4 regions of the Thioalkalivibrio sp. AKL7 genome follow, and region 4 is predicted to be linked to each of the others. Evidence: predicted binding sites of a transcription regulator. Region 4 holds the regulator's gene; each other region holds the start of a gene.
What was found. Region 4 encodes FliA, which starts transcription of late flagellar genes. Its sites were predicted from a motif close to GCTAAAGTTNNNNNNNNNNCNGCCGATA; they were not measured.

Region 1: a site for FliA is predicted at 3,862-3,889, ahead of G315_RS0103265 (methyl-accepting chemotaxis protein). Genes of this name have one in related genera too.
Region 2: a site for FliA is predicted at 4,432-4,459, ahead of G315_RS0102865 (methyl-accepting chemotaxis protein). Genes of this name have one in related genera too.
Region 3: a site for FliA is predicted at 3,711-3,738, ahead of G315_RS0100155 (methyl-accepting chemotaxis protein). Genes of this name have one in related genera too.

What each region holds. Positions count from the first base shown of each region.
Region 1 covers NZ_KB906948.1:82,857-90,799, forward strand. Annotated here, with positions in the region: gene G315_RS0103260 (GNAT family N-acetyltransferase) at 1-1,741, shown strand, start outside; gene G315_RS0103265 (methyl-accepting chemotaxis protein) at 1,751-3,766, opposite strand; gene G315_RS0103270 (ATP-binding cassette domain-containing protein) at 3,931-5,829, opposite strand; partial or broken gene G315_RS14705 (hypothetical protein) at 6,132-6,414, shown strand; gene G315_RS0103280 (MFS transporter) at 6,701-7,943, opposite strand, start outside.
Region 2 covers NZ_KB906947.1:629,912-637,854, reverse strand. Annotated here, with positions in the region: gene argF (ornithine carbamoyltransferase) at 1-815, opposite strand, end outside; gene G315_RS0102880 (acetylornithine transaminase) at 812-2,008, opposite strand; gene G315_RS0102875 (superoxide dismutase) at 2,112-2,693, opposite strand; gene G315_RS0102870 (DASS family sodium-coupled anion symporter) at 2,855-4,363, shown strand; gene G315_RS0102865 (methyl-accepting chemotaxis protein) at 4,525-6,435, shown strand; gene G315_RS0102860 (amidohydrolase family protein) at 7,117-7,943, opposite strand, start outside.
Region 3 covers NZ_KB906947.1:32,996-40,938, forward strand. Annotated here, with positions in the region: gene G315_RS0100140 (EAL domain-containing protein) at 1-41, opposite strand, end outside; gene G315_RS0100145 (PAS domain-containing methyl-accepting chemotaxis protein) at 59-1,642, opposite strand; gene G315_RS0100150 (DEAD/DEAH box helicase) at 1,949-3,268, shown strand; gene G315_RS0100155 (methyl-accepting chemotaxis protein) at 3,761-4,990, shown strand; gene G315_RS0100160 (DUF255 domain-containing protein) at 5,089-6,642, opposite strand; gene G315_RS0100165 (phosphate-starvation-inducible protein PsiE) at 6,758-7,222, shown strand; gene G315_RS0100170 (hypothetical protein) at 7,393-7,943, shown strand, end outside.
Region 4 covers NZ_KB906947.1:271,855-279,797, reverse strand. Annotated here, with positions in the region: gene G315_RS0101180 (chemotaxis response regulator protein-glutamate methylesterase) at 1-551, opposite strand, end outside; gene G315_RS0101175 (chemotaxis protein CheA) at 554-2,617, opposite strand; gene G315_RS0101170 (protein phosphatase CheZ) at 2,662-3,438, opposite strand; gene cheY (chemotaxis response regulator CheY) at 3,534-3,914, opposite strand; gene G315_RS0101160 (RNA polymerase sigma factor FliA) at 3,956-4,723, opposite strand; gene G315_RS0101155 (MinD/ParA family protein) at 4,720-5,544, opposite strand; gene flhF (flagellar biosynthesis protein FlhF) at 5,531-6,775, opposite strand; gene flhA (flagellar biosynthesis protein FlhA) at 6,849-7,943, opposite strand, start outside.

The DNA.
Region 1 (7,943 bases), on a different contig from region 4:
GGATGCCCTGGTGATGGCCGCGGGCCTGCTGCGTGGGGGCGGGGCGCTGTTGATCCTCGATGATGGGGTGCGTGAAGGGGCCTTCTCCCGCCGTTGGCAGGCCGCGCTGGCCGATGCCTGGGTGAACAGCCTGGACGCTTCGTGTCCGGTTGCCGCGCTGCCGGCGATCCCAGCAAGTCCGGCACTCCCCTTTGCCTGGACGCCGGATCAGGTGGCCGTCCTCGAGCGTCTGGATCGTCTGGCCCCGGGAAATTGCCTGGTGCTGATTGCGCCGCGCGGGCGGGGCAAATCAACCGTGCTGGGCGAGTACCTGGGCGCCGCGCTGCAGCGGGGCGCTGCGGGAATTACATTGACCGCCCCGGGGCGGGGGGCGGTGGATGCCCTGCTGCAGCGTGCCCGGCAATGGACGCGTGCGCCGGACCCGGGGGAGGTGTTCATGGCGCCGGATGTCCTGCGGCAGGCGCCGGAATCGCCGGATACCCTGATGATCGACGAGGCGGCGAACCTGCCCGTGGATCGACTGTTGCGGCTGGCTCGACGCGCACGGCGCCTGGTGCTGGCGACCACGACCGGCGGCTTCGAGGGGAGCGGGCAGGGCTTTCGGCTGCGTGCGCTGCCGGCCTTGGAGGGGGCGGGCTTTTGCGTACGGCTACAGACCCTGGATACACCGGTCCGCTGGGCCCCGGGCGATCCGCTCGAGGACTGGCTGAATCGGCTGTTCCTGCTGGAGGCGGTGAGTCGCCCCCCGGTCTCCCAGGCTGTACGGCTGCGCTGGAGCACGGGCACGGCGCTCGCGGACACGCCGCAAACCCTGGAGGCGGTAATGGGCCTGCTGGCAGATGCCCATTACCGCACACGGCCCTCCGATCTGGCGCGCTGGCTGGATGATGCGGGTGTTCACCTGTTGCTGCTGGAAGGGGCGGCGGATGGCGCCCTGTTCGGGGTGGTTTTGATCCAGGAAGAGGGCGGACTGGAGCGCGCGCTAGCCGAAGCGGTTTGGTCGGGCGAACGGCGCCCGCAGGGGCATTTCCTGCCGTGCACCGTTGCGGCCCGGGGTGACTTCGACCTGGCGGGGGAGGGCGCGTGGCGCATTCAGCGCATTGCGGTGCATCCGCACTGGCAGGGGCAGGGCCTGGGGAGTCGTCTGTTGCGTGCGGTCGAGGACCGGGCTGGTGCCAAGGGGGTGGCGCTGATTGGCGCGAGTTTCGGGCTGCAACCTGTGTTGCTGCACCTTTGGCAGCGCGCCGGTTATGGCCTGGTGCGAGTCGGCATCCAGCCGGATGCGGCCAGTGGCCAGGTGAGCGGCGTGGTCCTGCGTGCGACCGCGCCCCGATTGCAGCCCCGGCTGCAACAAGCATTGGCGGCCTTTCGGCGCGACTGGCCGGCCTGGCATCCACGGTTCCTGCTGGACACGACCGCAGCCATGGTGAGCGAAGTCCTTGGGGATCAGGATGCGAAGGGAGATTGTCGCTTGTCGCCGGTTGACCCGGTGGCGGATCTGAAGGAGGTCCGAGCCTTTTCCCAGCGGGCGCGGCCCCTGGAGTGGGCGCTTCCCGCGTTGCTGCGGCAGTTGGCGGTGGCGCCGCCGGACGAGCCGGAAGGTCAGCTGCTCGAGGCGAGCCTGGCGCAGCCCATCGACTGGGACCGACTGGCACGCGAGCTGGACGTTTCCGGGCGGCGCGGCGTGACCCGAAGGTTGCGTCGCGCCGCCCGGAACTGGCTGGAGGCCCGGAGTCTGTAACCCGCCCGGTCAGAGCCGGAACTGGGCCAGTGCCTGCTGGATCTCCTTCTCTACCTGCTTGAGCTCGTCGGAGGCGGCGCTGACGCGGTCGGCGGTATTGGCCGACTGATCCGCCTCGTCGGAGATCTGCACGATGTTGCGGTTGATGTCCTCGACTACCGTGCTCTGTTCGCGCGAGGCGACCGCGATCTGCTCGGTCATCTCCACGATCGTGGTCACCGACTGGCGGATCTGTTGCAGGGCACCGTTCACCTCGGAGGTGTGCTCCATGGTGGCCTCGGCCTCTTCCTGGCCGTGCTGCATGGCCTTCACCGCGCTGGTGGTGGCGGACTGCAGGCGCGCGATCATGGTCTCGATCTCGTCGGTGGATTCCTGCGTACGGGTCGCCAGCTTGCGTACCTCGTCGGCCACCACCGCGAAGCCGCGGCCGTGTTCACCGGCGCGGGCGGCCTCGATGGCCGCGTTCAGGGCCAGCAGGTTGGTCTGTTCGGCCACGCCGCGGATCACCTCGAGGATGGTCCCGATCTGCTTCGAGTCCTCGCCCAGCTTGGCCACGGTGTCGGCCGCCTGTTCGACCGTCCCGAGCAGCGAGGCCATGGACTCGATGTTCTTGCTCATCACCTCGGAGCCGTTGTTCACTGCATTCCCGGCCTCCTGGCCCGCCTGGGAGGTCGCATCGGTGTTGCGGGCGATCTCCTCGGCGCTGCTTTGCAGTTCGTTGATCGCGGTGGCGACGCGGTCGGTCTCGTCGCGCTGGCGCGAGACGGCCTCGCGGGCCTGGTAGGCCTCCTGGTTCAGGTTCTCGGTGGCGCGATTCAGCGTCTCGGTACCGCCGCGGGCATTGCCGATGGCCTGGGCGATCTTGTCGGTGAAGCGGTTGAAGGCCCGGCCCAGCTGTGCGGTTTCGATCAGGCCGTTCTCGTCCAGGCGACGGCTCAGGTCGCCATCGCCGTCCGCGATCTCCTCGAGTGCCGCGGTCGAGTGGGCCAGGGCGCGCCGGACCACCAGGATGATGAACACCGCGCCGGCCAAGCCCAGGATCACGCCAATCAGGGCCAGCACGCCCTGGGTGGTCTGGGTCGCGCGCATGTCGGCGGTCAGGGCGGCGGCGCTGCGCTCGGCGCGATTGGTAATCCGCTCGCTGAGCCCCTGCAGGTGGTCACGCGCCTCGATCAGACCGGGCCCGATCTCGGTACGGATCAGGTAGGCGTCTTGCAGCGCCTGTTCGCTGCCGTGGATCTCAATCAGGTCATCCAGCGCCGTGTTCTGGGTGTCCAGCGCCCCCTGAAAGTCCTCCAGCGCGATCTGCTGTTCGAAGTCCAGATCGTCGAACTGGTCCATCAGCTGTGCAGTGATGTCGTTGGTGCGAGTCGCGAACAGTCGGACATTCTCGCGGAAGGCATCGTCACGGAAGGCGATAAAGCCGCGCAGGTTCGAGGTGACCTGCACCACCGACATGCGCAGGTCATGCAGGGTGTCGAGACGATCCCAGGACCGCTGGAAGCGCGGGAGGCCCATCTCGGCGCTGATCATCATGTTGGTCTGCTGGGTCATCTCGCGGCTGGCAGGGTTGGCCCGGGCATTGGCGATTCCCAGCGCCGGCATGTTTTCGGCGGCGTTTTCGGCAACCTCGATCAGTCGGTCCTCGAAGCTGGCGAACTGGTTGACCAGCCGGCGGACCTCGGTTGCGCTGGCGGACAGCTCCTCGTCGGCGGCGATCACCGGGTTCTCGTTCAGGGCCCGGGTTGCGCCATCGAGGTCACGCATCGCGTTTTGCCACGCGTCGCGGTGGGACTGCTCCTCGCTCATCAGGTAGAACCCGAGAAACGCAGCGCTCTCCTGCAGCAATTGCTCGACGTCATTGACCCGGGCTACCGCCGGGTAGTCGGCCTGGGTGAGCTGCTCAACCCCTTGGCTGCCCGTACTCATCGCGCGCAGGGCCAGCAGGGAGTTGATGATCAAAATGGCAACCACCAGGCCAAAGCCGGCGATCAGCAGCCCCCGAATGGAGAGTTTGTCCAGCATGCGATGACTCCTTCTGGGCGCCTTGTGTCCGGCGCTTCACGAACCGGCCGCGGCCATTACGACCGCGGACTCGAAAGGTGGTTATTCAACCCCTGTTACGGCCGGCCGCGCTCAGAGTTGAGCCGGTTATTCAGGGCGTCGCCGCAGGGTAGACGTGCCGGGGCTCAGTCGGATTCCAGCTGTTCCCAGCGCTCGTAGCAGTGGGCCAGTTCTAACTCGACGGCTTCCAGCCGCGCCTGCAGTTCGCGCATGCGGTCACCGTCGCGCAGGGCATCCGGTTCGGTCATGGCCGTGGTCAGGCTTTGCTGTTCCTGTTCCAGGGCCTCGATCCGTGCCGGCAGGGCCTCCAGTTCGCGCGCGGTCTTGTAGGACCGTTTGCGTGGGGCCGCCGGTGCCGGCTCGGGTGCGGGCGCCGCGGGTTTGGCCGCGGGCTCGGCCTTCGCGGTCGCTCCGGACTCGCCCTCCAGCAGGCGCCGGGTGACCCGTTCGGGCAGGTCGGACCAGCCGCCGACGAACTCCTCGACCGCGCCATCGCCCGGCAGGACCAGGGTCGAGGTCGCGACGTTGTCGAGGAAAGAGCGGTCGTGACTGACCACGATAACGGTGCCGGTGTACTCGATCAGCAGCTGCTCCAGCAGCTCCAGCGTCTCCACGTCCAGGTCGTTGGTGGGTTCATCCAGCACCAGCAGATTGGCCGGGCGGAGGAACAGTTTGGCCAGCAGCAGGCGGTTGCGCTCGCCCCCCGACAGCGCCGATACCGGCTGGCGGGCACGCGCGGGCGGGAACAGGAAGTCTTCCAGATAGGACAGGATGTGGCGGCTCTCGCCGTTGACCATGACCCGGTCGCGGCCCTCGCCGACCGCATCCTGAACCGTGGTCGCCTCGTCCAGGCGGGCACGGGCCTGGTCGAAGTAGGCGATCTCCAGCTGGGTGCCCAGCTTGACGCTGCCTGCGAGCGGCTCCATCTGGCCCAGGAGCCCGCGCAGCAGGGTGGTCTTGCCGGCCCCGTTGGGTCCGACGATGCCCAGGGCATCCCCGCGCTGCAGCAGCAGGTTCACGTCGCGCACGATGGGGGTGTCGTAACCGAAATCGGCGTGTTCCGCCTCGATCACCAGGCGTCCGGAGCGTTGCTCCGGACTCAGCTTCATCTTCACCTGGCCGCCGCGTTCACGGCGTTCGGCACGCTTGCGACGCAATGCCTGAAGTGCCCGCACGCGGCCTTCGTTGCGGGTGCGTCGCGCCTTGATGCCCTGGCGCACCCAGACCTCCTCCTGGGCCAGCTTGCGGTCGAACTCCGCGCGCTGGGTGGCCTCCGTTTCCAGCCTTTCGGCCTGGCGCTCGCGGAAGGCCTCGATGGATGGTGGGTGCTCGTACAGATGCCCGCGGTCCAGCTCGAGGATGCGCGTGGCCACGCTCTCCATGAACTGGCGATCATGGCTGATGAACACCACGGTCAGTCCGCTTTCGATCAGGAACTGTTCCAGCCAGCGGATCGCGGCCACGTCCAGGTGGTTGGTGGGTTCGTCGAGCAGCAGCAATTGCGGGCGTTGCACCAGCTCGCGCGCCAGCCACACCCGTCGCTTCAGCCCGCCCGACAGCGCGGCGAACTGCGCCTCGGGATCCAGGCTCAGGTGCGAAATCGTGGTCTCCACCCGGTTCTGCAGACTCCAGCCGTCGATGGCGTCGAGTTTCGATTGCACTGGACCCATCTTGTCCAGGGCGTCCATGTCACCCGATGCCGCGGCCTGGCTCAGGTGGTGGAAACGTTCCAGCAACCGGCCGGCCTCGCCGAGGCCCTCGGCGACCACGTCAAAGACCGTGCCTTCGATCCCGGGCGGTAGTTCCTGGGTCAGGTAGGCGGTGGTCAGGCCATCCTGGCGGGTCAGTTCGCCGGAATCGGCCTGGGCCTCGCCGGTGATGACCTTGAGCAGGGTGGACTTGCCCTCGCCGTTGCGCCCGGCGATCGCGACGCGTTCGCCGGGCTCCAGGCTCATGTTGACGCCATCAAGCAGGGAGGCCATGCCGTAGGCCAGGTGGATGTTGCGCAGGGTGAGCAGTGCCATTCGAATTCCGGTCGCGAGCAAGTGTTGTTGCGGGCGCCAAGACTATCACCTTGGCGTGCCGTAGCGCGCACCGTGACGCCTTACAGGCTCGCCATCCCGGAGCAGGAATCGCATTCGTTCTGCCGCCTCCCGGGAGAGGCTGGCCCTGGTTCGTCGTCGGTGTTTACGGTGGCTTCGTCCGGCCGCCTGCGGCTCCGCTCAGACATCCAGCGCCTTGAATCCCGCGAAAAGCCTCTCCACTCGGCGCGACGACAACGGGGGGAAGGTCCAAACAACGGCCGTCCCGGCGATGTTGCTCATGGATGGAGGCTGGGTCTTCCGGCATCTTTGGCACGCTCGGCCTGCGGCCATGGCGTGCCGCGCCCGCGAAGCGGGCGCCGGGGGGCGTAGGATGTGATGAGCGCAGCGAATCGCATCACGGGTCCGCACGGCGCGGGGACCGGTGCGTTGCGCTGCGCTCAACCGCACCCTACGGGACAGGGGCTGGCTGCTGGTGTCCGGATACCGTCTGTCTTGACCTTCTCCTCCCGTATGGAGCCCCTCGCGGAGGGCGTGATGGGCTGGGAGAAGGCGCTGGATGTCTGAGCGAAGCGCAGCGTAGCGAGTTCAGCGCCGCCGGCCCAGCGCGTCCGGAGCGAGGTTCCCGGGCGAAATCCGGGTGCCCTTCTTTGGGTACTTTCTTGGGCAAGCAAGAAAGTACCTCGCGGTGCGCTCGCGAGAGAGCGCGTGGCAGGCGGCCGGACGAAGGCACCGTAAACACCGGAGGACGAACCCGGACCAGCCACAACAGGGCAGGCGGCTGGGCGAAGGCATGTAAGCACCGACGACGAGCCGTGGCCAGCCGGCGGAGTCGGCGGGGACGAGGCGGGCGTCAGGCTTCGCCCATGAGCCAGGCGCTCACGGCGCCGGCCAGGCTCATCAGCGCGAGCACGAAGATGGCGACTTCGGTGCCGGCCAGCTGGGCCAGCAGCCCGAACAGGCCGCCGATCAGTAGCAGGCCGCCGATGACGGTGTTGCTGACGGCGGTGAACGCGGCGCGCGTTTCCTGGGTTGCCATGTCGACCAGGTACGTCTTGCGGCCCAGACGCACGCCGGCATGGCTGACCCCGAGCAGGAAGAACAGGGTCGCATAGACCCAGCCGCCGGGGACCAGCGCATGGTCGGTGCCGACGGGCGCGAGCCAGACGCTCAGGGCGACCGCGATGCCGAGGCCGGCTGCAAGGAGTCCCGAGAGGATCAGGACCCAGCGGGCGGAGCGGTCGGACAGCCGGCCCCAGACCGGGGCGCTGACGGCCGAGGCCAGGCCGCTGGCGAGGATCAGCAGGCCCAGGGTGCCCAGATCACCGGCGGTCGCGTCCTCCGCGAGCAGGACGTAGAAGGGCAGTGCGAGGGCCGTGCTCATCAGCAGCGCGCGGGTCAGCACGAAGTGACCGAAGGCGCGGTCGGTCCACAGCAGGCGCATCGACTTGATGGCCTCGGTGACGGCGTTGCCGCCACCCTCGGTGGCACCCGGATCCTCGCGCAGCCGGGTGAAGGTCGCGGCGGCGACCCACCAGGCCCCGGCCGAGGCGGCCAGCAGGGCCACGAACACGCCTATGCCGGCCTCTTCCAGGTTCGCGAGCGTGAGGTAGATGCCCAGCCCCAGGGTGAAGAACCCGGCCAGCGACGCGGCGTAGCCCATCACCGTGCCGCGGCGATGCTTGGCGATGGTCTTGCCCAGCACGTCCTTGGCCGCGACCGAGTTGATCCCGCGCGAAAGCGCAAAGACCACCAGTAGCCCGAGGATGGCCCAGCCGGCGGCTGCACCCTCTAGGGTCAGCGCGACCACGGCCATGCCGGCCACCGCGAGCCCGGAGAGCAGGCTGCCGAGGATCCAGAAGCCCTTGCGGATGGCCCGCCGCCGGATGGCGGCGGCCACGAACAACTGCGGCAGCAGCGAGCCGGACTCGCGGATCGGGACCAGGAAGCCGGCGAAAGCGGCCGGGGCCCCCAGGGCGCCCAATAGCCAGGCGAGGACCAGGCGGGCCGAGGCCAGCTCGTCGCCGATCTTGCTCAGGGTGTTGGAGACCAGGTGGACGAAAAAGTTAGTCGGCTGGGCGCTGCAGGCGTTTTCC
Region 2 (7,943 bases), 360 kb from region 4:
TCCGTGGAGACCTCTTCCTCGCGGTGGGCCGGCAGGCAGTGCATGAACAGGGCGTCGTCGTTGGCGAGCCGCATCAGGTCGGCATCGACGAAGAAGCCGGAGAAGGCCCGGCGCCGCGCGCTCTTTTCCTGCTCCTGGCCCATGCTCGCCCAGACATCGGTGACGACCAGATCCGCACCCTCGGCCGCGGCACGGGCGTCGCGCGTCAGCTCGAAGTGTTCCTGCGTGGTCTCGACCACGCTGGGCTCCGGGTCGTAGCCTTCCGGACAGGCGGCGACCAGCTGGAAATCCAGCTGGCGGGCGGCGTACATGTAGCTGTGGCACATGTTGTTGCCGTCGCCGATCCAGGCCACGCGCTTGCCGCGGATGTCGCCGCGGTGCTCGACGTAGGTCTGCAGGTCGGCGAGCAGCTGCGCCGGGTGCTCCAGATCGGTCAGGCCGTTGATCACCGGGACCGAGGAGTGCTTGGCGAACAGTTCGATCTTCTCGTGCTCGTAGGTGCGGATCATCACGCAGTCGACCATGCGCGAGAGTACGCGGGCGGTGTCTTCGATCGGCTCGCCGCGGCCCAGCTGGGTGTCGCGCGGGGACAGGAACAGGGCGTTGCCGCCCAGCTGCTGCATGCCCACCTCGAACGACACCCGGGTGCGGGTGGAGGACTTCTCGAAGATCATGCCCAGGGTCTTGCCGCGCAGCAGGTCGTCGTGGTGTCCGCCCGACTTCAGCTGCTGCTTGAGCTCGATCGCCCGTTGCAGCAGGGCACGGGTTTCATCCCCGGAGAGATCGAGGAACGAGAGGTAATGGCGAGGGTTCATGCAGAGACCTCCTTGGGGACAGAGGATGACAGGAAGGCATCCACCAGGTCGGCTACGGTGGCGGCGATCTGTTCCACCTGCTCATCGTCGATGATGAGCGGCGGCAGCAGGCGGATCACGCGGTCCGCCGTCACGTTCAGGATCAGGCCGCGTTCCAGGGCGGCCATCACCAGCTCGCCCGCCGGGCGGTCCAGCTCGACGCCGATCATCAGGCCGCGGCCGCGCACGGCGACCACGCCCGGGTGGTCGCTCAGGCGGTCGCGCAGGCGACCCAGAAGGAATTCGCCCTGGCGCGCGGCCTGTTCGCACAGGGCCTCGTCCTGCATCACGTCGAGCACGGCCAGCGCCGCCCGGCACACCAGCGGGTTGCCGCCGAAGGTGGTGCCATGCATGCCGGGACTGAACAGCTCGCGCGCCGCACCGGCGACCAGATTGGCGCCAATGGGGATGCCGTTGCCGAGACCCTTGGCCAGGCTGACCACGTCCGGCGTGATGCCCTCGTGCTGGAAGGCGAACCAGTATCCGGTGCGTCCGATGCCCGCCTGGATCTCGTCCAGCATCAGCAGCCAGTCCTTGCGGTCGGCCAGCTCGCGCAGGCGCCGCAGGTAGCCAGGGGGCGGGACATGGATCCCGCCTTCGCCGGTGACCGGCTCGACCAGGATGGCGACCACGTCGGGGTCTTCGGCCAGGGCCTCTACCGCATCGAAGTCGCCATGCGGGACATGCACGAAGCCCGAGACCAGCGGTTCGAACCCGGCCCGCACCTTGGGGTTTCCGGTGGCGGACAGCGTGGCCAGGGTGCGGCCGTGGAAGCTGCCCTCCATCACCACGATCTTGGGCTCGGCGATGCCCCTGGCGCGGCCGTGCAGGCGGGCGAGCTTGATCGCCGCTTCGTTGGCCTCGGCTCCGGAGTTGCAGAAGAACGCGCGGTCCATGCCGGCCAGCTTGCATAGACGCCGGGCCAGCTGTTCCTGCAGCGGGATGCGGTACAGGTTGGAGGTATGCACCAGCGTGCCGGCCTGGTCGCAGATGGCCTGGGCCACCTTGGGGTGGGCATGTCCGAGACCGCACACGGCAATGCCGGACAGGGCATCCAGATAGCGCTTGCCGTCGGTGTCCCACAGCCAGGCGCCTTCGCCGCGTTCAAAGGCGACGGGCAGGCGCTTGTAGGTGTTCTGCAGGGCGTCGTTCATTGGGTTCTCCGAAACCAAAGAGCCGGCGGAGGACCGCCGGCTCGATGAAAGGCGCAGCCGCATCATGCGGCCAAAGGCGCCTAGTATATAAACCCTTTGGGGTTTACTTCATCTGCTGGGCAGCAAAGTCCCAGTTGACCACGGCCCAGAAGTTCTCGAGGTACTTCGGGCGCGCGTTGCGGTAGTCGATGTAGTAGGCGTGTTCCCAGACATCGCAGGTCAGCAGCGGGGTCTTGCCGTCGCGCAGCGGATTGGCGGCGTTGGAGGTGTTCACGATCTCCACCGAGCCGTCATCATTCTGCACCAGCCAGGTCCAGCCGGAGCCGAAGTTGCCGACCGCGGATTCGTTGAACTTCTCCTTGAAGGCGTCGAACGAACCGAAGGCGCTGTTGATGGCATCGGCCAGCTTGCCGGAGGGCTCGCCGCCGGCGTTCGGGGCCATGCAGTTGAAGTAGAAGGTGTGGTTCCAGACCTGGGCGCCGTTGTTGAAGATGCCACCGGCCGGGGCCTTCCGGATGATGTCTTCCAGCGAGGCATTTTCGAACTCGGAACCCGGCAACAGGCCGTTCAGCTTGGTCACGTAGGTCGCGTGGTGCTTGTCGTGATGGTATTCCAGCGTCTCGGCGGAGATGTGCGGTTCCAGCGCGTTCTTGGCGTAGGGCAGATCGGGCAGTTCGTAGGCCATGAAAGACTCCTTGTACGGTGTCGTGAGAAACTGAGGCGGCGGCGCACCCGAACCGGGAGCGCTGCTTAACAGGACAACGATAGTCACGTTGCCCGGGCGATGCAATTCCCGATGATGCCGGTTGGTTTTCATCCCGGCGGATTTCCCACAAGACGAGGCGCATGGCGGATACCGACGAGACGGGGCAGGAAGGCGAAGCGGCGGTGGCGAAGCGCTCGACGGTGGACTGGCGCGCCCGGATCGGCCTGATGCTGGGCCCGGCGATCTTTGTGCTGTTCCTGCTGGTGCCGGCGCCGACGGGGTTCGATCCGGCCGCTTGGTGGGTGCTGGGGCTGACGCTGTTCATGGCGACCTGGTGGATCAGCGAGGCGTTGCCGCTGCCGGTCACGGCGCTGCTGCCGATCGCGATCCTCCCGGTCCTCGACATCACCTCGATGGAGAACGCGACCGCGCCCTACGCGAACCCGATCATCTTCCTGTTCATGGGCGGCTTTGCGATCGCCTTGGCGGTGCAGCGCTGGGATTTGCACCGGCGCATGGCGCTGGCGATCGTGGCCCGTTCCGGGAATCGTCTGCACGCCCTGGTCGGGGCCTTCATGCTGGCCACGGCCGGGTTGTCCATGTGGGTCAGCAATACCGCGACCGCGGCGCTGATGCTGCCGATCGCCCTGTCGGTGCTGGGCCTGATTGAACGTCGTGCATCGCCACAGGGGCCGGGGGCGAGTGCGGAGTCGCGGCGCCCGGCCCTGGCGTTGTTGCTGGGGATCGCCTTTGCCGCAAACATCGGGGGCATGGCGACCATTATCGGCTCGCCGCCGAACGCCCTGACCGCGGCCTATCTCGGGGATCGCCACGGGATGGAGATCGGGTTTCTGGAGTGGATGACCTTGGGCCTGCCGCTGGCGGCGATCCTCCTGGCCCTCGCGTGGTGGCTGCTGACGCGCTGGGTGTTCCCGGTGCACCGGGTCGAACTGACCGGCCTGCGCGCCCTGCTGGACGAGCAGCGCGCCACGGTCGGGCGCTGGTCGACCGCAGAGAAGCGGGTGGCGGCGGTGTTCGTGCTGGTCGCGCTCGCCTGGCTGACACGGCCGCTGCTGGAGGGCTGGTTGCCCATCTCGCTGACCGATGCCGGCATTGCGATCCTGGGCGCCGGCTTGTTGTTCCTGATCCCCTCGGGTTCCATGGAACAGCGCAGGTTGTTGGCCTGGGATAACACCCGCGAGCTGCCCTGGGGCGTGCTGCTGCTGGTCGGAGGCGGCCTGAGCCTGGGGGCGGCCATCGAGTCCAGTGGTCTGGCGGAGCTGGCGGCCGATGCCCTGGTGATCGCGCAGACCTGGCCGCTGATCCTGATCATGGCCGGGGTGGTGTTGCTGACCATGACGCTGAGCCACGTAACCAGCAATACGGCCACGGCCGCGACGCTGCTACCCCTGGTCACCGCGTTTGCGCTGAGCATGGACGTGCCGGTACTGATGCTGGCACTACCCGTCGCCTTTGCCGCTTCCGTGGCCTTCATGCTGCCAGTGGCGACCCCGCCGAATGCCATCGTGTTCGCCAGCAACCGCCTGCAGGTGCTGGACATGGTGCGGGGCGGGGCACTGCTTTCCGTGGTGGCGCTGGTGCTGATCAGCCTGGCCGTCTACGTCTTCGCCGAGGCCCTGCTGTTGTAGCCGCTGCGCGGATTCGTTCTGTGATTGCCGTGTCCCCGACGTTCTTGTGGGGATGAAAAGCCTTCCATGCTCAAGTTCTAGGATTCGCCGCCGCTAGGGAGGACGAACGGCCCATTATTTTGCGAGCTGGCGCTGACCGGCAGACCGAAGGACGCACAGACATGTTCAACAATATTCGAATTGGCGTACGGCTCATGGTGGGCATCATCGGCGTGGTGGTCCTCGCCGTGGTGCTGACCCTGGTCGTGGTGATGAATGCCCTGGGTACGATGGCGGACAGGGCGGAGCAGCGGGAGCTGAACGACTTGGCTGGCCAGTTGCTGGATCGGCTGGACCAGGAGTCGGCGCGCGCGACCGCGATGGCGGAGACCGTGGCCCGCATCCCGGATGTGCAGGAGGCCATGGCTAATGGGGATCGCGATCGGTTGGCCGCACTGACGGTGCCGAGCTTCGAGTCCCTGAGCGCCGATTACGGCGTGCGCCAGTATCAGTTCCACACGCCGCCGGCGACCTCCTTCCTGCGCGTGCATCGCCCGGATCGTTATGGCGATGACCTGTCCGGTTTTCGCCAGACGGTCGTCGACACCAACGACCGCCGCGCCCCGATCTCGGGCCTGGAAGAGGGCGTGGCCGGCCTGGGTATCCGCGGCGTGGTCCCCATCGCTCACAACGGAGAGCACGTGGGTTCGGTGGAGTTCGGGCTGTCCTTCGGCGACCCCTTCTTCGAGCAGTTCACCGAGGAGCTGGGTGCACCGGTCGCGCTCTACCTGCGCGATGAGGGTCGGTTCAACCGCTTTGGCGGGACCATCGAAGGCGAAGCGACTTTCAATGCGGCCGAGATGCGCGAAGTGCTCCAGGGCGAGCGCCTGGTGCGCAACGTGACCTACCAGGGCGAGCCGATGGCGGTGATCGCCCGGCCGGTGCGCGATTTCTCCGGCGATGCGGTGGGTGTGCTGGAACTGATGGTGGACCGCAGCGCCTACGTGACCATGACCCGCAACGCCACCGGCACGGTGGTCATGGTCGGCGTGATTGCGGTGGTTCTGGGCGTGCTGCTGGCCTGGTTCCTGACCCGCAGCATCGTGCGCCCGCTGTGCCAGACGGTGGAGCGTCTGGACGACATCGCCAGTGGCGAGGGTGACCTGACGCGCCAGCTGGAGGTGTCCGGCCGGAACGAGCTGGGCGATCTGGCGGTGGTGTTCAACCGCTTTGTCGAGAAGATTCGCGTGTTGATCCAGCAAGTGGCGGCGGGTTCCGATCAGGTCGCTGCCGCGTCCAACGAGCTGTCCGCGACCAGCGAGGAGACCAACGAGCAGGTGCGCCGCCAGAAGGCGGAGACCGACCAGGTCGCTACCGCGATGAACGAGATGACCGCCACCGTGCAGGAAGTCGCCCGCAATGCCGCGGATGCGGCGGCGGCCGCCCAGGCCACGGACCAGGACGCCGTGGCCGGTCAGCAGGTGGTGCAGAAGACGGTCACCGCGATCAACGGCCTGTCCAGGCAGGTCGACAATGCGGCCGAGGTGGTCACCCGCCTGTCGCAGGATGCCGAGCAGATCAACAAGGTCCTGGAGGTCATCGGGGACATCGCCGATCAGACCAACCTGCTGGCGCTGAATGCCGCGATCGAGGCGGCCCGCGCTGGCGAGCAGGGCCGCGGCTTCGCCGTGGTGGCCGACGAGGTGCGCACCCTGGCCAGCCGGACGCAGGACTCGACGCACGAGATCCAGCAGATGATCGAGCGGGTCCAGAGCGGTACGCGCGAGGCGGTGCAGGCGATGGAAGATGGGCGTTCCAAGGCCCACGAGAGTGTCGAGCAGGTGAACCTCGCCGGCGAATCACTGAACGCGATTACCCAGTCGGTGACCCGCATCAGCGACATGAACACGCAGATCGCCAGCGCCGCCGAGGAGCAGTCCACCGTGGCCGAGGAGATCAACCGCAACGTGGCCAACATCACCGAGGTGCTTGACCAGACCGCGGCGGGCTCCGAGCAGATCCGCAATGCCTCGGAGGAGCTGTCCAAGCTCGCCTCCCAGCAGCAGGAGCGTGTGGGTCAGTTCAAGGTCTGATACTCGACCGGATGGTGTCGAGCCCGCCTCCCTGTTCGGGGAGCGCGGGCTTTTTTATGCGTGTGGGGAAAAGGGCAGACGAAGAAGCCAGGTCAAGGGCGATCCTGATTAGCAACGAGCGTCAGCCAGGCTCAAGGCCCGTGCGGGCCCGGGTCTCCGGGCGCCTCCTACATCGTCATCCCGGAAACCGCGCAGCGGTTATCCGGGACCTCCATGGTATGAGTGACCCGTACGTTGGGGCTAGAACGGCGTGTGGAGATCCCGGCTCTGCGCTGCGCTACGGCCGGGATGACGGGGAGGGGGCACTACGACTGGGATCACAATCAGGGTGAGCTCCGCCCGGGATGACAGGGCAGGGGTAAGCGCCCCGGGAGGGTGACACTCCCAGGAAGGCCTGGATCAAAGTGGCCCGGGGCGGGCCATGCACGTCCCCAAATGGGCCCCGCCACTGGCTGACGTTCGTTCCTAATCAGGAGGGCGATTGGACCACGGAGGACGCAGAGCACTGGGGGAAGGGCTGGGGAGGAAAAGGTCGGATGATGGCCGTACGACGTCAGACGACACTCCGGTCGTGATCTTTCGACACTGTCCTTGCCGTGCTCTGTGACCTCTGTGACCTCTGTGGTTCAGGCCTTTTGCCCGTCTTCGTGCCTTGGTGGCCTTCGTGGTGAATAAAGGCCCTTACTGAGCGGGAAAGAGGCGTTCGCCGTTTTCGAAGGCAATGGCGCGGGCGACGTTGTCGGGCAGCTGGTCGAGCCAGGCGCGGGTCTCGTCTTTCAGGTGGGTGTACTGTTCCCAGCGCGTGGTGGTGAACGTGTCCACGCCGATCATGAAGCGATCCGGATGGGTGAGGAACAGCTCGAACCAGTCGTCGTCGATCTGGCCACCGGGGTTAATGCGCGGGTTGCGCATGGACAGGTCCATGTTCATGCGCGGGTGGCGCTCGAGGTAGTCCTGCACCAGGGGCGGGTAGGCGTAGCTGCCGGCGTGGGCCCAGAGGATGCGGACCTCGGGGTGGGTGGCGTAGGCATGATCGATCACGGCCGGGTCGCCGTGGATCATGATGGTCAGATCGCGGGCGACGGCCAGGTCCAGCAACTGTTCGAAGCCGGGTCCGAAGCGGTCGTCTGCCAGGATGTGAAACTCGCCCAGCCCGCGCCAGGCCACGTCGGATTCGTCCAGCATGTCGGCAATGCGGGCGCCCAGGTCCTCGACGTGCATCCAGTCCATCTTCTTGCCCAGGCGGTGGGAGACTTCCAGAAACGGCACGATGCGGGTGTCCGAGCCCGCTTGCAGGCGACGAATCAAGCCGCCTTCGGTCGACATGACGATGGCGCTGCGCACGTCATTGGAGGCCAGGGTGCGGCCCACGTCGCTGATGCCAAAGGTTTCGGCCACCGCCGGGCGATAGTGCAGGTGGGCATCGAAGATCGGCGGCTCGGCGCTGGCGACCGTGAAGGGCAGGGCCAGCCCGAGCGTGGCGCCGAGCAGGGAACGGTGGAGGCGAT
Region 3 (7,943 bases), 240 kb from region 4:
GCAATATGTTGCCGCAGGTACCGATCGGATGGGGAAGTCATCTGGGGAGCTTTCCCTTTCAGCGATGTCTTGCCCAGAACTGCCGGGCGAGGCCTTGCAGTCCGGTTGCGAGCTGCGCGACCTCGCGGGCGGCGGTGTCGCTTTGATCGGCCCGGTTCGCGGTGGTGTCGGCGGCGCTGCGGATCGAGTCGACCCCCCGGCGGATCTCTTCCCCGGCGGTCCCCTGTTGTTCCACGGCGGCCGCAATCCGGGTGCTCATGTCGCGGATCTGTCCGACGCCCGAGGTGATGTTTTCGAGTGCCGCCGCCGCCTGCCGGGCCTGTTCGACGCTGGTTTCGGCCTGCGTGCGGCTTTGCTCCATGGAGGCCACCGCAGCCCGCGCGCGATCCTGGAGACGCTCGATCATCTGCTGGATTTCGGCGGTGGAATCCTGTGTTCGACTGGCCAGTGTGCGCACCTCGTCCGCCACCACGGCGAAGCCTCGCCCCTGTTCGCCGGCGCGTGCGGCCTCGATCGCCGCGTTCAGGGCGAGCAGGTTGGTCTGCTCGGCGATGCCGCGGATCACGTCCAGAACGCTGCTGATGTCCTGGCTGTGGCGTTCCAGTTCGGCCATCACACCCGATCCATCGCGAATATGCTGTCCCAGGTTTTCGATAGCCTGCGTGCTTTCGGCCACGACGCCGCTTCCGGCACCGGCTTCGCGGTCGGTCCGGTCGGCTGCATCGGCCGCACCCTGGGCGCTGCGGGCGACCTCCTGCACGCTGTTCACCATCTGCTGGGTGGCGCTCGCCACCTGCTCGGTCTCGGTCTGTTGATGGTTGCAGGCTTGCCGGCTGTCACCGACCGCAGTGACCAGGGCGTCGGCGGTCCGGGTAAGGCGTTCGGCCGCGTTCCCCATGCGCCCGACGACCGAGCCTGCCTCTGCCTCCAGCATCTGCATCGCGAACAGGATCTCGCCGGCCTCGTCGGTACGCCCGGTGTAGATGTACTGGCTGACCGGGTTGTTGGCAATGCGGCGGGCGTGGGCCACCGCGCGGCAAAGCGGCGTCAGACTGGTCCAGACGAGCAGGCCGGCGACCAGCAGGGTGGTCAGGGTGAAGACCAGTGCGGAGCCCCAGGTGATGCCGGTCAGGGCGAGGCTGGCAATCAGGCCCAGCAGCACGCCACCGGCCACCGAGGCGACGGCCCGGGTCTTGATGCCAATGCGTGGCAGACGCAGCGACAGGGGCATGCGCCCCTCGAGCAGGGCGGTGTAGACGGATTCGGCCTTTTCCACCAGCTCGCGTTGCGGCTTGGTGCGGACGGATTGGTATTCGACCGTTTGACCGTCCTCGGTCACCGGTGTGACGTACGCGCTGACCCAGTAATGGTCGCCGTTCTTGCAGCGGTTCTTGACCATTCCCATCCAGGATCGTCCGCCTTGAACGGTCTGCCAGAGGTCCTCGAATGCGGCAGGGGGCATGTCCGGGTGACGAACCACGTTGTGATTCTTGCCCAGCAGCTCTTCTTCCTCGAAGCCGCTGATGTCGATGAACTCTGGGTTGACGTAGCTGATGGCCCCCTTGAGGTTGGTGGTGGAGAGGATATTGGCACTCTCCGGGTAGTCCACCTCGATCCCGGTGACAGGCAGGTTGCGTTTCATTTTGTTCCCCTGATGGCCGATCGTTGTTGTTTGGGGTCGCGTCGGCCTGACCGATGCTGCGTTGGCATCGGTTTTTTTGAGATGAAGCTAGCGGATATTCCCGCACAAAACAAATATATATCCGATGGGGTATGGAGCGGTGTCTTTTCATTGACAAAAGGCGTATAGTGCCCGGATCGAACGCCCCGCCCGTCAGCGTCCGTTCATTTGATCCAGAGCCTTCCGGCTCGCAGTGATCCCCCTGATTTCGTTTCCCCCGATGGGTGCTCTGTGTTGAACGAGTGGCGGGTGGCGTTGGAGCATTCCATGACTGATACGACCTTTGCCGACCTCGGGTTGGCCGATACCCTTTTGCGTGCGCTGGAAACCTCCGGGTACCAGCACCCGACCCCGATCCAGGCCCAGGCCATCCCGGAAGTCCTGAAGGGAGGCGACCTGCTGGCCGCCGCCCAGACCGGCACCGGCAAGACCGCGGGCTTCACCCTGCCGATTCTGCAGCGCCTTTCCACCTCGGATGCGCCGCAGGCCGGCAATGGCCGCCCGCGTTGCCTGGTGCTGACCCCGACCCGCGAGCTGGCTGCGCAGGTTCACGAATCCGTGAAGACCTACGGGCGCAATCTGAAGATGCGCTCGATGACGATCTTCGGCGGTGTCAACATGAACCCGCAGATCAAGGCCCTGCGTGATCGCATGGACATCGTGGTGGCGACGCCGGGGCGTCTGCTGGATCACGCCAATCAGAAGACCATCGACCTGTCCGGTGTGGAGATTCTGGTCCTCGACGAGGCCGATCGCATGCTCGACATGGGCTTCATCCGTGATATCAAGAAGCTGATTGCGATGATGCCGAAGAACCGCCAGAACCTGATGTTCTCGGCGACGTTCTCCGACGAGATCCGCAAGCTGGCCAACGGCCTGCTGAACAACCCGGCGGAGATCGACATCGCGCCGCGCAACACGACCGCCGAGGGCGTGAAGCAAAGCGTGCACCTGGTCGAGACCAGCCAGAAGCGCGAGCTGCTGAGCCACCTGATCCGCACCAACAAATGGGAACAGGTGCTGGTGTTTACCCGCACCAAGCATGGCGCCAATCGCCTGGCCGAGAAGCTGTCGAAGGATGGCGTGCGCTCCGAGGCGATCCACGGCAACAAGAGCCAGGCGGCGCGCACCAAGGCGCTGAAGCAGTTCAAGTCCGGCCAGGTGCCGGTCCTGGTAGCCACGGATATCGCCGCGCGCGGGCTGGACATCGACCAGCTGCCGCAGGTGGTCAATTTCGAGCTGCCGAACGTGCCGGAAGACTACGTGCATCGCATCGGTCGCACCGGGCGTGCCGGCTCCGACGGCGCCGCGCTGTCGCTAGTGGATGGCGAGGAGATCAAGCTGCTGAAGGGCATCGAACGCCTGATCAAGCGCCCGATCGACCGTATCGAAACCGAGGGCTTCGCCACGCCGAAACCGGCTGCCAATGACGGCAACGGCAATCGCCGTGGTGGTCCGGGTGGCAAGCCGGGCGGAGGTGCCCGCAGTGGCGCCCCGCGCAACGGTCGCGGTGGCAAGCCCGGTGGGGGTCGCGGCGGCAACGGTCGCCCGTCCGCCAGCGGCAACCGCGCGGCCCGCAGCCGGTAAGCGGATCCGCTAACGCAGTACCGCGAACCCGCGGTCCCGAGTCTCGGGCCCGCGGGTTTTTTGTGTCTGGGTATCGGGGGTGAGGCGAGCGCCCGCTCAAGGGCTTTATTCACCACGAAGCGCACGAAGGCACGAAGAAGGTCAAGGCCAAAGGCGTATTAACACAGAGGACACGGAGGACCCAGAGAAAGGACGAATTCTGTCTGGAACGTCCGTTAGCCATCGCCGCTGGCCCCACCGCTGAAACCAAGCGAGCCCCCTGCTTCAAGTTGACAGCCTTTCCATCCTCTCCGTGAACTCCGTGTCCTTTCTGGCGCAATCGCCGTTGATCTTCTTCGTGCCTTCATTCGTTTCGTGGTGAAACGGTTTTTCGGCTTGTCGTGGGACCTGGGGTTGACCCGGGTCAAGACGATAGGGGCGGGGCGGATGGATACTGTGTCGGGCTCAAGACCGGGATCGGCTGGTCGTTAAGGGACGGAAAGGAGGGCGTCGATGAAGATTGGACCGTTGGGTGGGCTGCGACTGAAGCTGATTATCCTGGTGATCGTGGTGAGCACCGTGCCGTTGTCCATCATGGGCGGGGTGACCTTCCACACCATGAAGGGCGATCTCGCTGCGGGTGTGGACGCGGCGCTGGTGACCCAGTTGTGGTGGCTGCTGTGGGTGCTGTGGATCGTCGCGTTCGTGGTGGCGCTGGGTATTGGCTGGTTCTACGCCAATGTGCTGACGCGCCCCATGGAGCGCCTGGCCGAGGGGCTGGAGGCGATCGGCGAGGGCCGCGCGGATCTCGGGCACCGGGTGGAGGTGACGACCGACGACGAGATCGGGCGCACCGGCGCGGCCTTCAACACGGTGATGGACCGGCTTTCGGGGCTCATTCGCCAGGTTGCGGACGCGGCGGACGGGATTGCCGCCTCGGCGCGGCAGCTGGATGGGCGCAGCAATGAAATGACGCGTGCCACTCACGAACAGCGCGGTGATGTAGAGCAGGTGGTCACGGCGATGAACCAGATGTCTGCCACGGTGCAGGAGGTCGCCAACAACACGCAGAGTACGGCCGAGAGCGCGGGGCAGGCGACGCGTGCGGCGGAAGGCGGGCGCACCGTGGTGCAGGCGACCCAGGCGGCGATCAACACCCTGGCCGGCGAGATTCGTCAGGCGAACAACGTGATCGTGGAGCTGAAAGGTGACAGCGACAACATCGGCACGATCCTGCAGGTCATCGAGGAGATCGCCGAGAAGACCAACCTGCTGGCGCTGAACGCGGCCATCGAGGCGGCGCGGGCCGGCGAGGCCGGGCGGGGCTTCGCGGTGGTGGCGGACGAAGTGCGCCACCTGGCACAGCGCACGAACGACTCGACCGGGGAGATCCGCGAGATCATTCAGCGCCTGCAGGGCGGGGCCACCCGTGCGGTGCAGGCGATGGAGGTCAGCCAGCAGCATGCGGAGACCTCCGTGGCGAAGGCGGGCGAGGCCGGCGAGACCCTGGAGTACATCCACGACTCGGTGACCGCCATCGACGACATGACCCGCCAGGTGGCCAGCGCGACCGAGGAGCAAAGCCAGGTGGCGGAAGAGATCAACCGCAACATCCACCACATCAACGACATCGCCGTGCGCAATGCCGACGGGGCGAACGAGATGCAGCAGGCGGTGGAGGCCCTGGAGGCCCTGGCACAGAAGCTACAGGGCGAGGTCGCGGGCTTCCGTCAACAGGCGTAACGGCCGAGCCAGGCCCATCGCAGGTTCGGCTCGCCATCCTGGGAAACCGGGGGTGGTGTGACGCCGGATAAGCGACCGCGAGGGTTTGCTTCGGGGCTTTAGAAGCCCCGGCGCAGGGCGTCGAAGCCCAGAGCGACGTCGTCGGGGTCGGCACCGGGCTCGATGCGCAGGCGTTCGCGCACCATGTTGCGATCGATGTGGGATTCCTCGATGGCGGCGTCCGGCAGGCGGTAGAGCCACCAGGCCAGCGCCGCCTGGGTGCGGGTCTCCGACCAGGGTTCCAGATCGGTGCCGATCCGCTCGGCGTGGGCGCCCAGCTCCTCGTTGAAGAACGGTTCCAGCCGGTCCAGTGCCGGGAGCGGGGCGGGCATCTCCGGTCGCTCGCCGTCCAGTGCCTCCGTGGCGCGCGCCAGCTCCTGGCGGGCGATCTCCGGCCAGATCTGCGAGGGCAGGTAGCCCTCCATCGCCGGGCGACCCGCCGCGGTGATGCCGTGCAGGTAGCCCTGTTCGGTCTGCAGGTAGCGATCCAGCGCCCGAAGGGCCTCGTGTGCCCACTCCAGTGTGTCCCTGTCTTCCAGCACCCGCGCCATGTTGGCGAGGGCGGCGATCGCCTGGCCCGAGGTGTCGGCGTAGGTGTTGCGGTCGACCTGCGGCGGGTCGGTTTGCGTGCGCGTCTCCGGGTCCAGCTGGTAGTAGTCGCGGTCGGCGTACTGGCTGTTGCCGAAGCGCAGCTGGCGGCTGTCCCACAGGTGGTCTTGCAGGTAGTCGCGGATGCCGCGGGCGATCTCGGCGTAACGCTCGCCGCCGGTGGTGTCATGGGCCTCGGAGAACAGCCACAGGAACGCCGCGTTCTGGTCTAGGCGCTTGGAGGTCTCCAGTGCCAGGACGGGGTCGCGCTGGTCCGGATCGTGAAAGAAGAAGAAGCCGCCTTCGACCTCGTCGTAGAGGTCCTCCGCGATCTGGTCGAGTAGCCCGGGCATGCGATCCCGCCACCCTTCGGCGGTGAGCAGGAAGCGATAGGTCCAGGGCTGCGGGCGCTTGCTGAGGGTGCCGAAGGTGGCGCTGCCGCTCAGGCGGTCGGCGCGGGCATCGTAGACCTCGTCGAGCATCTCCATGAAGGCTTCAAGATCGTCGATCGCGGCATCGTCCGGCGTGATCTCGCGGCCGGTGACCGAGAACATGTCCCGCTGGGCCACCAGGATGTTCTGCAGGTCGCGGGCATTCACGTGACCGGTAAAGCGGGTCAGCATCTCGTCATCAGAGTTCACGATGACCACGAAGGGCAGTCCGCGGCCACCGTAGCGCCGGAATAGATCCGCACGTTCGTCGAGATCGACCAGCACCGGGATGTAGTGCTGGTCGACGGTGTCCACCACGTCGGGGTTCTCCAGGGACTCGTCCTGGAAGTCGCGGCACCAGGTGCACCACTGGCCGTGAAAATAAAAGAAGATGGGCCGCTCGCGTGCCTCGGACTCCTCGAAAAGCTGGCTGTCCCAGTCCTGCCACGCGATCGCGGAATCGGCGGGGTAGTCCTCCGCGGCGGCCGGCAGCGCGAGCAACAGCAGGACGAGTCCCGCGCCGAGTCCGCATGCGGCGGACCACTGGATGCGGCGTATGGCGGGCAGCTTCTTGATGTCGACGGATCGAGTCATGGCGGGTGCTTCAGATCGTTGTGCCTATTGGTATAGACCAATGGGAGAATTGAGCGTTCGTGCCCGGGGCGGGTGGTAGGATGGCCGGACTTATTGGGGCAATTGTGGTGAATGCATGAACGTCGAACGCGCCGGGCGCCGTGCCCTGCATCATGTCGAAGTGGCCGTGCTGGTGGTGATCGCCATCGCCACCGTGATCGCGATCCTGCAGGAGATCGCCACCATGGTCTCGGCGATGTGGGTGGGGTTGGCCGACCTGCTGTTGCTGTTCATCTTTCTTGAGGTGCTGGCGATGGTCGGGATCTACCTGCGTTCCGGGCGTCTCCCGGTGCGCCTGCCGATCTACATCGCGATCGTCGCGCTGGCGCGCTACGTGATCATCGACATGAAGGACATGGACGTATGGGAGCTGATCGCGGTGACTGCCGGGGTCCTGATTCTGGCGGGCGCAGTGCTGGTGCTTCGCTACGGGCATGTCCGGCTCCCGTATGACGACGAAGGTCGCATCACGCCGGGGATCGAGGACGATCCGGCGAAGGAGCGCGACGTGCCGAAGGGACGCTACGGGTCCGATCGATGACACGACCGGGTGCAAGCCCGCGGGTGATTCACCTGCTGCCCGGCCTGTGGGCAGCGCCCGAGGGCGCGGTGGCCGGTGCGCCTCCGCTCTCTGTGCGACGTCTGGCGCGCTGGCTGGGACGGGCGCGGAGCGGGGTCACCGGCACGGAAGCACCAGGATGGGAGGCCGCGTTGGCCGAGCGGCTGGGATACCGGCCAGCCGCTTCCGGCTGGCGAACCTGGCTGGTCCAACCGGTGCAGCTGACTGCGGGGATGAAGGACCTGGTGGCCTATCCGGTGGAGCCGGTGTCGGAGGCCGAGCGCGAGGCCTTGTGGTCGGCTGCACAACCGGAACTGGAGGCGGCCGGGGCGACCTTGGCCCTGAGTGAAGACGGCTTGTGGGAGTTGCGGATGGACGCCGAGGGCGATGCGTCGGGCCCGCCACCGTCGATCGGCATGGGGCGCGCCATGGTGGCGCCGTCGATGCAGGGCGATGTAGCTCGGCGCCTGCAGGTACTGGCCAACGCCTTGCAGATGGCCTGGTTCCAGCACCCGGTGAATCTGGCGCGCGAGCGGGAGGGGCGTGGAGCCGTGCATGGCCTCTGGCCCTGGTCGCCCGGGCATCCCGGTGGACCAACGAGTGTGGGCCGTGTGTGCGGCGGCGGTGTGGTCGCGCACTGGCTGGCGCGGGGCGCCGGCATCGACTGGGCAGCCGACCCGGCGGCCGACCTGGCGGAATCCGG
Region 4 (7,943 bases):
TGCCGTAACGGCGTCGGCGGCCGGGAACTGGCAACCGCCGGACCCGGCTTGCGCGCATCGGCCGCGGCCTGACGGTCGGTCTCTTCGCGGCGCGCGGACGGCCGGGCCTCCCGCGCAGGCGTGGTCGTGCCCGGGGCACTGACGGAACGCGCCCGGCTGCGTGACAGCGAGCGCACGCGGCGCCGAAGCAGCATGCGCGCGCTGTCCTCGTCCCCCGCCATGTCGCTGAAGCGCTTGGGAAGAAAGTCCACCGCCCCGGCCTCCAGCGCATCCAGGGTCGCCTGGGCTCCCTCGGTCGTGAGACTGGAGAACATCAGGATCGGAAGCGGGCGCTCGGCCATGATCTTGCGCACCGCGGTGATGCCGTCCATCACCGGCATCTCGATATCCATGGTCACGACATCGGGATCGAGGTCCCGGACCTTGGCGATCGCCTGCTCGCCATTCTCGGCCGAACCTACGACCTCAATGCCGGAATCGGAATCCAGGATCTCGGCGATACGCCGACGAAAGAACCCCGAGTCGTCAACTACCAGAACCCTGATCGGCATCCTCAGCCCTCGCTCGAGCGCGACGCGCGGCGCGGTCGACCGGACATTTGCAGTTGCCGCATCAGAATGGTCACCAGGTCGGAGACGTCGAGGATCAGGGCGATGCCCCCATCCCCGGTGATCGTCGCTCCCGCCAGGCCCTTCACGCCTTGCAGATTCTGGCCGAGCGGCTTGATGACCACCTCTTCCTGCCCCACGAGATCATCCACCACCAGTCCTACCTTGCGGTCGGCCGTATGGACCACCACCACGTGGGCATCCTTGCGCGCCTCAGGCTCGTGCCCAGGCTTCAGCCAGCGCTTGAGGTAATGGACTGGCAGGGCGTGCTTGCGCACCATGATGACTTCCTGATCATCCACGTAATTCGTCTTGGTCAAATCCAGATCCAGGATCTCGGAGACCGAGGCCAGCGGGATCGCAAAACGCCGGCCGTCCAGAATCACCATCAGCGCGGGCAGGATCGCCAGGGTCAGGGGCAGCTTCACCCGCAGCGTGGTCCCTACGCCGATCTCGGAATCGATCTCGATGGTGCCGTTGAGCTGCGAGATCTTGGTCTTGACCACGTCCATGCCAACCCCGCGGCCGGAGACGTCCGAGATCTCGGTCTTGGTGGAGAATCCGGCCATGAAGATCACGTTGAAGGCCTCGCGATCGGTCATGCGTTCGGCCATCGCGGGCTCCATCAGCCCCTTCTCCACCACCTTGCGCCGCAGGGCCTGCGGGTCCATGCCACCGCCGTCGTCCTTGATCAGCAGTGCGATGTGATCACCCTCCTGGGCCGCGCCGAGCACGACCGTACCCTTGCGCGGCTTGCCCGCCGCTTCGCGCACATCGGGCGTCTCGATGCCATGGTCCACAGCATTCCGCACCAGATGCACCAGCGGATCGGACAGGGCCTCGACCAGATTCTTGTCGAGGTCGGTTTCCTCGCCGAAGATCTCCAGTTCGATCTCCTTGCCCAGATTCCGCGACAGATCGCGGATCACTCGAGGGAAGCGATTGAAGACCTTCTTCACCGGCTGCATGCGGGTCTTCATCACCGAGGTCTGCAGGTCGGAGGTCACCAGTGCCAGCGAACTGATCGCCTTGCCCAGTTCGTCGTCAACATGCTGCGAACGCAGCATGCTCAAGCGGTTTCGCACCAGAACCAGCTCGCCCACCAGGTTCATGATCTCGTCCAGCCGCTCGGTATCCACGCGCACGGAGGTCTCGCCCTGTGGAGCCGGGCGCCCCCCAGCCTCGGCCCCGCCGGCGCGGGCACCACCACCGCCCTGCCCACCGGCGGCCGCCGGCTCCGGCGTTACCGCTTTTTCCGGCTCGGGCGCCGCTGCCGCAGGCTCGGTCGGCAGTGGATCCGCAGGGGCGTCCGCAGCCGGTTCGGGCGATGCCGGACCTCCGCCCTTGGCCTGCAACTCGTCCAACAGATTCTCGAACTCGTCGTCGCTGATCAGATCGCCGCCCGAGTCTTCGCTGGCCCCGGCGCCGCCCGACACGGCCGCGTCCACGGGTGCCGGGGCACCGTCACCATGCAACGTATCCAGCAGGGCCTCGAACTCGTCGTCCGTGATCTCCTCCCCGCCGCCCACCATGGCGTCGCCGGGGGCCGAGGCCTGTGGCTCGGGGAAGGGCTCCGGTTCAGGCGCGGGCGGCGCCGCGGCGGTATCTCCGGCGACGTCTTCGTTTTTTGCCATGCGCCGCAGGTCCTCGACCACCGCGGCATCGGCGGGGGTCGGGTCCACTCCGGAGCGCAGATCCCCGAACATGACGTTCAGGGAGTCCAGCACGCGGAGCATGGTGTCCATCAGATGGCTATCGGCCCGACGCTCGCCGTTGCGCAGCAGATTGAAGACGTCCTCGGCGTGATGACACACCGTCACCAGCGGATCCAGGCTCAAGAACCCGGCGCCCCCCTTGATGGTGTGGAAGCTTCGAAAGACCGCATTCAACAGATCCCGATCGTCCGGATTCTGTTCCAGGTCGATGAGTTGCTCGTTGAGCCCCTCCAGCAGTTCCCCGGCCTCGATCAGGAAGTCCTGAAGGATTTCGTCATTGGGGTCGATGGCCATTCAGTCTCTCCGGTCCCGTGGCGCCAGTCGTATGGGGGGCACTGCTAGAAGCCCAGGCTTGATAGCAGATCGTCCACCTCGTCCTGTCCTTGAACGACATCTGCGCTGGAATCTTGAGTCTTGGGCACACTGGGGCCGTGGCCCTTGCGGTCCGCCTCGCGGTCTTCTTCGCCACGTTCCAGCGACGCTTCGGCCGCTTCGACCTGCTCCATGCGCCCGCTGGAGAGCCGAATCAGGGTAACGAGGTTCTCTTCGAGGTCAGTCACCAACTGGATCACCCGGCGAATCACCTGGCCGGTAATGTCCTGATAACTTTGTGCCATCAGCACCTCGGAGAGCAGCCGCCGCAACTCCTCGGCGTCCTCGCCCGCCTGCCCGAAGAAGCTGTCCAGCTCACGCGCGAAATCGCGGAACTCGTCCACCGAGAGCTGCCGGTTGCGAAACCGCGTCCATTTGGCGGTCAAGTCGGCCGCCTGCTGGCTGAACGACTCGGCGATCGGCAGGCTCGACTCGATGGCGCCCATCGTGGCGTGCGCGGCCTGCTCGGTCATGGTGACCACGTAGTTCAGGCGTTCCTTCGCATCCGGGATCTCCGCCTGGGTCAGCTCTACCAGACGCGAGTCCCCACGGAAGCTTTGCAAGGCCTCGTGAAGGTCGCGCGTCAGCTTGCCCAGTTCGTCGAAGAGCTCGCGGTCGTAAGGACGCGCAAGATCCTGCACCAGTGCGCGCGCCGCCGCGTCGTCGCCCGCCTCGAGCGTCTGCACCAGTTGTCGGGCCAGCTCGAGCTGACCGTCGCGTGGGGGGTGTTCCTGTTCAGTCATGAGGAGCCTCTTGCTGGTACGGCGCCGAAGGAGCCGGGTCACGCCCACCCGCGCAAGCGAGACGGACGTCGTCCGTATTCACCACCGGGCGATCCTTAGCCCTGTGCTTCAATACGTTCGAAGATCTTGTCGATCTTTTCCTTCAGCGTTTCAGCGGTAAACGGCTTGACCACATAACCGTTCACACCCGCCTCCGCGGCCTCCACGATCTGGTCGCGCTTGGCCTCGGCCGTCACCATCAGCACCGGCATCGACTTCAGGTTGGCATCCGCGCGGACGGCCTTCAGCAGGTCGATGCCCGGCATGTTGGGCATGTTCCAGTCGGTAATCAGGAAGTCGAAGTCACCATTTTGCAGCATCGGCAGCGCGGTGCTGCCGTCGTCGGCTTCCTGCGTATTATTGAAGCCAAGATCTCGCAAGAGGTTCTTGATAATGCGCCGCATCGTGGAAAAATCGTCCACGATGAGAATTTTCATTCCCTTGTCCACACGTCACTCCGGGATTCGTAAGGTGAGTTTTAGAATAACTGCAAAGCCGCGCCGTCTTCGAGCCACGACCCCATGCGCGCGCGCAGCCGAATGACCGCCTGGCTGCGAATCTGGCTCACGCGCGACTCGGTCACGCCCAGAACAGCCCCGATCTCGCGCAGATTCAGTTCTTCGGTGTAATACAGCGAAAGCACCAGGCGTTCGCGTTCAGGCAGATCCCCAAGGGCCTCGGCCAACTCCTCGCGAAACTCGCCAGCCTCAAGGCTACGCGACGGCGAGACTTCCTGCCCCTCGATCACACGATCGGCCCCGTCATCCCCGCCGCCGAGATCGTCCAGTGCAAACAGATGGGCCCCGGCGTGGTCCTTGAGCATGTCGTAATAGTCATCGATAGGCACGTCCAGCTCGGCCGCCACCTCGCTCCCACGCGCCGCACGCCCCTCGCGGGCCTCGACACTCTGGATCGCGGCGGCCATACGCCGGCTGTTGCGATGCACCGAACGTGGCGTCCAGTCACTGCGACGCAACTCGTCGATCATCGCACCGCGGATGCGGATCCCGGCGTAGGTGGCAAAGGTCGCCCCCTGCCCGCCCTCGAACTGCCGCGCCGCCTCCAGCAGACCGATCATGCCGGCCTGGATCAGATCATCGACCTGGACCGACGCCGGCAGACGGGCCATCAGGTGGTGCGCGATGCGATGCACCAGTTCAACGTGATCGGCAATCAACTTCTCGTGTCCACCGGTCGCGGTGGACGTCGCCTGGTAGCCGGAAAGGCGATTACGCGTCGTCATCATGCGCTCTGCAGCATTCGTTCCACGAAGAACCCGACGCCCCCGTGGTCACCCCCACCGACTGGCCAGCGATCCACCGTGTGTGCCAGGTCGGCAAACGCCTTGCCGGCCGGACTGCCGGGATACTGCTGAACCACCGGCGCCCTTTTCTGCACGGCCTTGCGCAGATGTTCGTCCATGGGGATATAGCCGGCCAAGTCCAGGACCACCTCCGGCAGGTACTTGCCGCAGACGGTATTGAGTTTCTGCATCAGCCGCTCCGCCCCCTCGCGCCCGCTGACCATGTTCGTGACCATGCGGAAACGCCGCAGGCCGTGGTCACGGTGCAGCACCTTGATCAAGGCATAGGCATCGGTAATCGAAGCCGGCTCGTCGCAGACCACCACCAGGGTCTCCTGTACCGCCCGGCAGAACGAAGTCACCGACTCCTGCAGGCCTGCGGCGGTGTCCACGATCAGGACATCCAGCGGCCTGCGGTAGGCGCTGAAGGCATGGATCAGCCCTGCGTGCTCGGCCGGCGTGAGGTTCGCCATCGCCGCGATACCGGAGGCCGACGGGACCACCTTCACCCCGTCCGGCCCCTGGACCAGGACATCGTCCAGGCTGTCCACCGCGCCGGTCACCAGATCATGCAGGCTGCGCTCCGGGCGCATCCCGAGCAACAGGTCCACGTTGGCCAGACCCAGATCCGCATCGAACAGCATCACCTCGCGGCCCAACCGGGCCAGGCCGACCGCCAGATTGACCGACACGTTGGTCTTCCCGACCCCGCCCTTACCCGAGGCGACCGCAATGACCTTCAACGGCTTGTTAGTGCGTGGCATAACGCCCCTTTCCAACCGGCTGAATCAGTTCCAGTGTTGCCGGCTCGGCCCCCTGCGCCGGGCGCAGAGGCGAGCGCGAGCGCCCCGGCGGTTCCATTTCGGCAAGCCGTTCGGCAGCCCAGGTCTCACGGGCATTGCCACCCGCCCGCGCGCCCTCCGCGTCGTCGTCCAGCGCCAGACGGGTCAGATACCCCGTATCAACCCGGTGAAAATCCTCGGCAATGCGCTGGCCATCGCTCACGAACCCAAGTCCCAGGTGCTGATCCAGCAGGACCGACAGGACCTCGCCCAGCTGTTCTGCCTCGTCCAGCTTGGTCAGCACCAGCGCCGAGGGATCCGCCTTGCGAAACGCCTCCAGCACCCGCCGCAACGTACTGCCCTGGGTCGTGGCCGACACGACCAACCAGCTCTCGGCGCGGATATCCGGCGGCAGATGCGCGAACAGCGACTCCTCCTCCACCGCGCGCGGCGCCTGCCCAGCGGTATCCACCAGGATCAGGTGGCCATCGTCCACGCGCCGCGCCAGATCGCGCAGTTCGCGCGCATTCTGCAGCACGCGCACCGAGATCCCCGCCATCTGGGCGAAGGCTTGCAACTGCCGTGTTGCACCGATGCGCTGGCTATCGAGGGTCACCAGCGTAACCGAATCCGGTCCCATCCGACGGATCTGGCGCAACGCGATCCGTGCCAGCGTGGTGGTCTTGCCGACACCGGTCGGACCCACCATCGCCAGCAGCCCACCTTCGTCCAGGATCGCCGGGCGATGCGTGGCAATCGCGCCCGAAAGCCGCGCGCGGAGACGCTCCCAAGCCTGCTCGGGGGAGCTGTCATCGAGGATGCTGCCCGCCAGGCTGCGCGCCAGCGATTCACTAAAGCCGCGGTCGATCAGGCGGACCTTGCATTCTGCCGCCAGCGGATGACGGGCCGCCCAGCGAGCCTCGTCACTCTCCGCATACTGACGCGTCATCAGGCTGCGCAGGTCACGCAACTCCTGGCGCATCGCGGTGAGCTCGGGATCGGCCGGCCAGGAAGGCGCCGCCGAATTCGGGGCGCGGTCGGCGGTACGCGCCTCGCGGGCCGGTTTTGCAGCCTCCGGCTCGCGCACCGGCTCCGAGGACTCGCCATCCTCCAGGGCGGCGACCACCTCCAACCAACCATCCACCCGGCGACTGGAGAGGATCACGGCATCCTCTCCCTGTTGTTCGCGCACCTGACGCATGGCGTCGCGCATGTCCCGGGCCCGATATCGTCTGACATTCATGCTTTGATCTCCTGCGCCGCTCGCGCGGCGGAACCCCTATGTCTCATGCGGACTGCTTCGCTGTTTCTTCCTGACCGACCGTGGCCACTACCCGAATCCGCCGGTTGTCGGGGATCTCGGTAAACGCCAGGACGGTCAGGCTGCGAACCGCGCCGCGCAACCAGCCGGCAATCCAGGAACGGATCTCCGGTGCCACCACCAGGATCGCCGCTTGACCGGCTGTCTCCTGGCGGCGCGCCGCGTCCGCAACCGAACGCTGCAACCGTTCCGCCAGCCCGGGCTCCAGTCCAACCGTGCCACCCGAGCTGCCCTGCAGGGACTTATGCAAGAGCTGTTCCAGCGATGGGTCCAGGGCAATCAGTGGCAGCTCATCCTCCGGTCCCACAAGGTCCTGGACGATGGAGCGCGACAGCGCGACGCGCACCGCAGCGGTCAAAGTGCCGGGATCCTGACTCTTCACCCCGTCGTCTGCCAGGGTTTCGGCGATCGTGCGCAGGTCGCGGATCGAGACCTGCTCGGCCAGCAGGTTCTGCAACACCTTCAGCACGATCGAAAGCGACAGCGTCTTGGGCACGAGGTTCTCTACCAGCTTCGGCGAATGCCGCGCCAGCTGATCCAGCAGATGCTGTGCCTCCTCGTGCCCGATCATGCGGTGGGCGTTCTCGCGGAACACCTGCGACAAATGCGTCGCAATCACCGTGGAACAGTCGACTACGGTATAGCCGGCGCCCTGGGCCTGGTCGCGATCCGACGGGTCGATCCACAGGGCATCCAGGTTGAAGGTCGGGTCCTTGGTCGGGGTGCCCGGCACGGTGCCGAAGACCTCGCCTGGATTGATCGCCAGTTCGCGGTCGGGGAATACCTCGGCCTCGGCCACAGTGACCCCCAGCAGGCTGATCCGATAGGCGTTCGGACTGAGCTCCAGGTTGTCGCGGATGTGCACCGGCTGCAGCAGGAAGCCGAGCTCCTGCGACAGCTTGCGGCGCACGCCCTTGATCCGTCCCATCAACTGGCCGTCCTGGGTACGGTCCACCAGCGGGATCAGGCGGTAGCCGACTTCAAGGGAGACCAGATCCACCGGCGGGACATCTTCCCAGGTCAGGTCGCGATCCTCCGAACGCGCCCCGCCCTCGTCTTC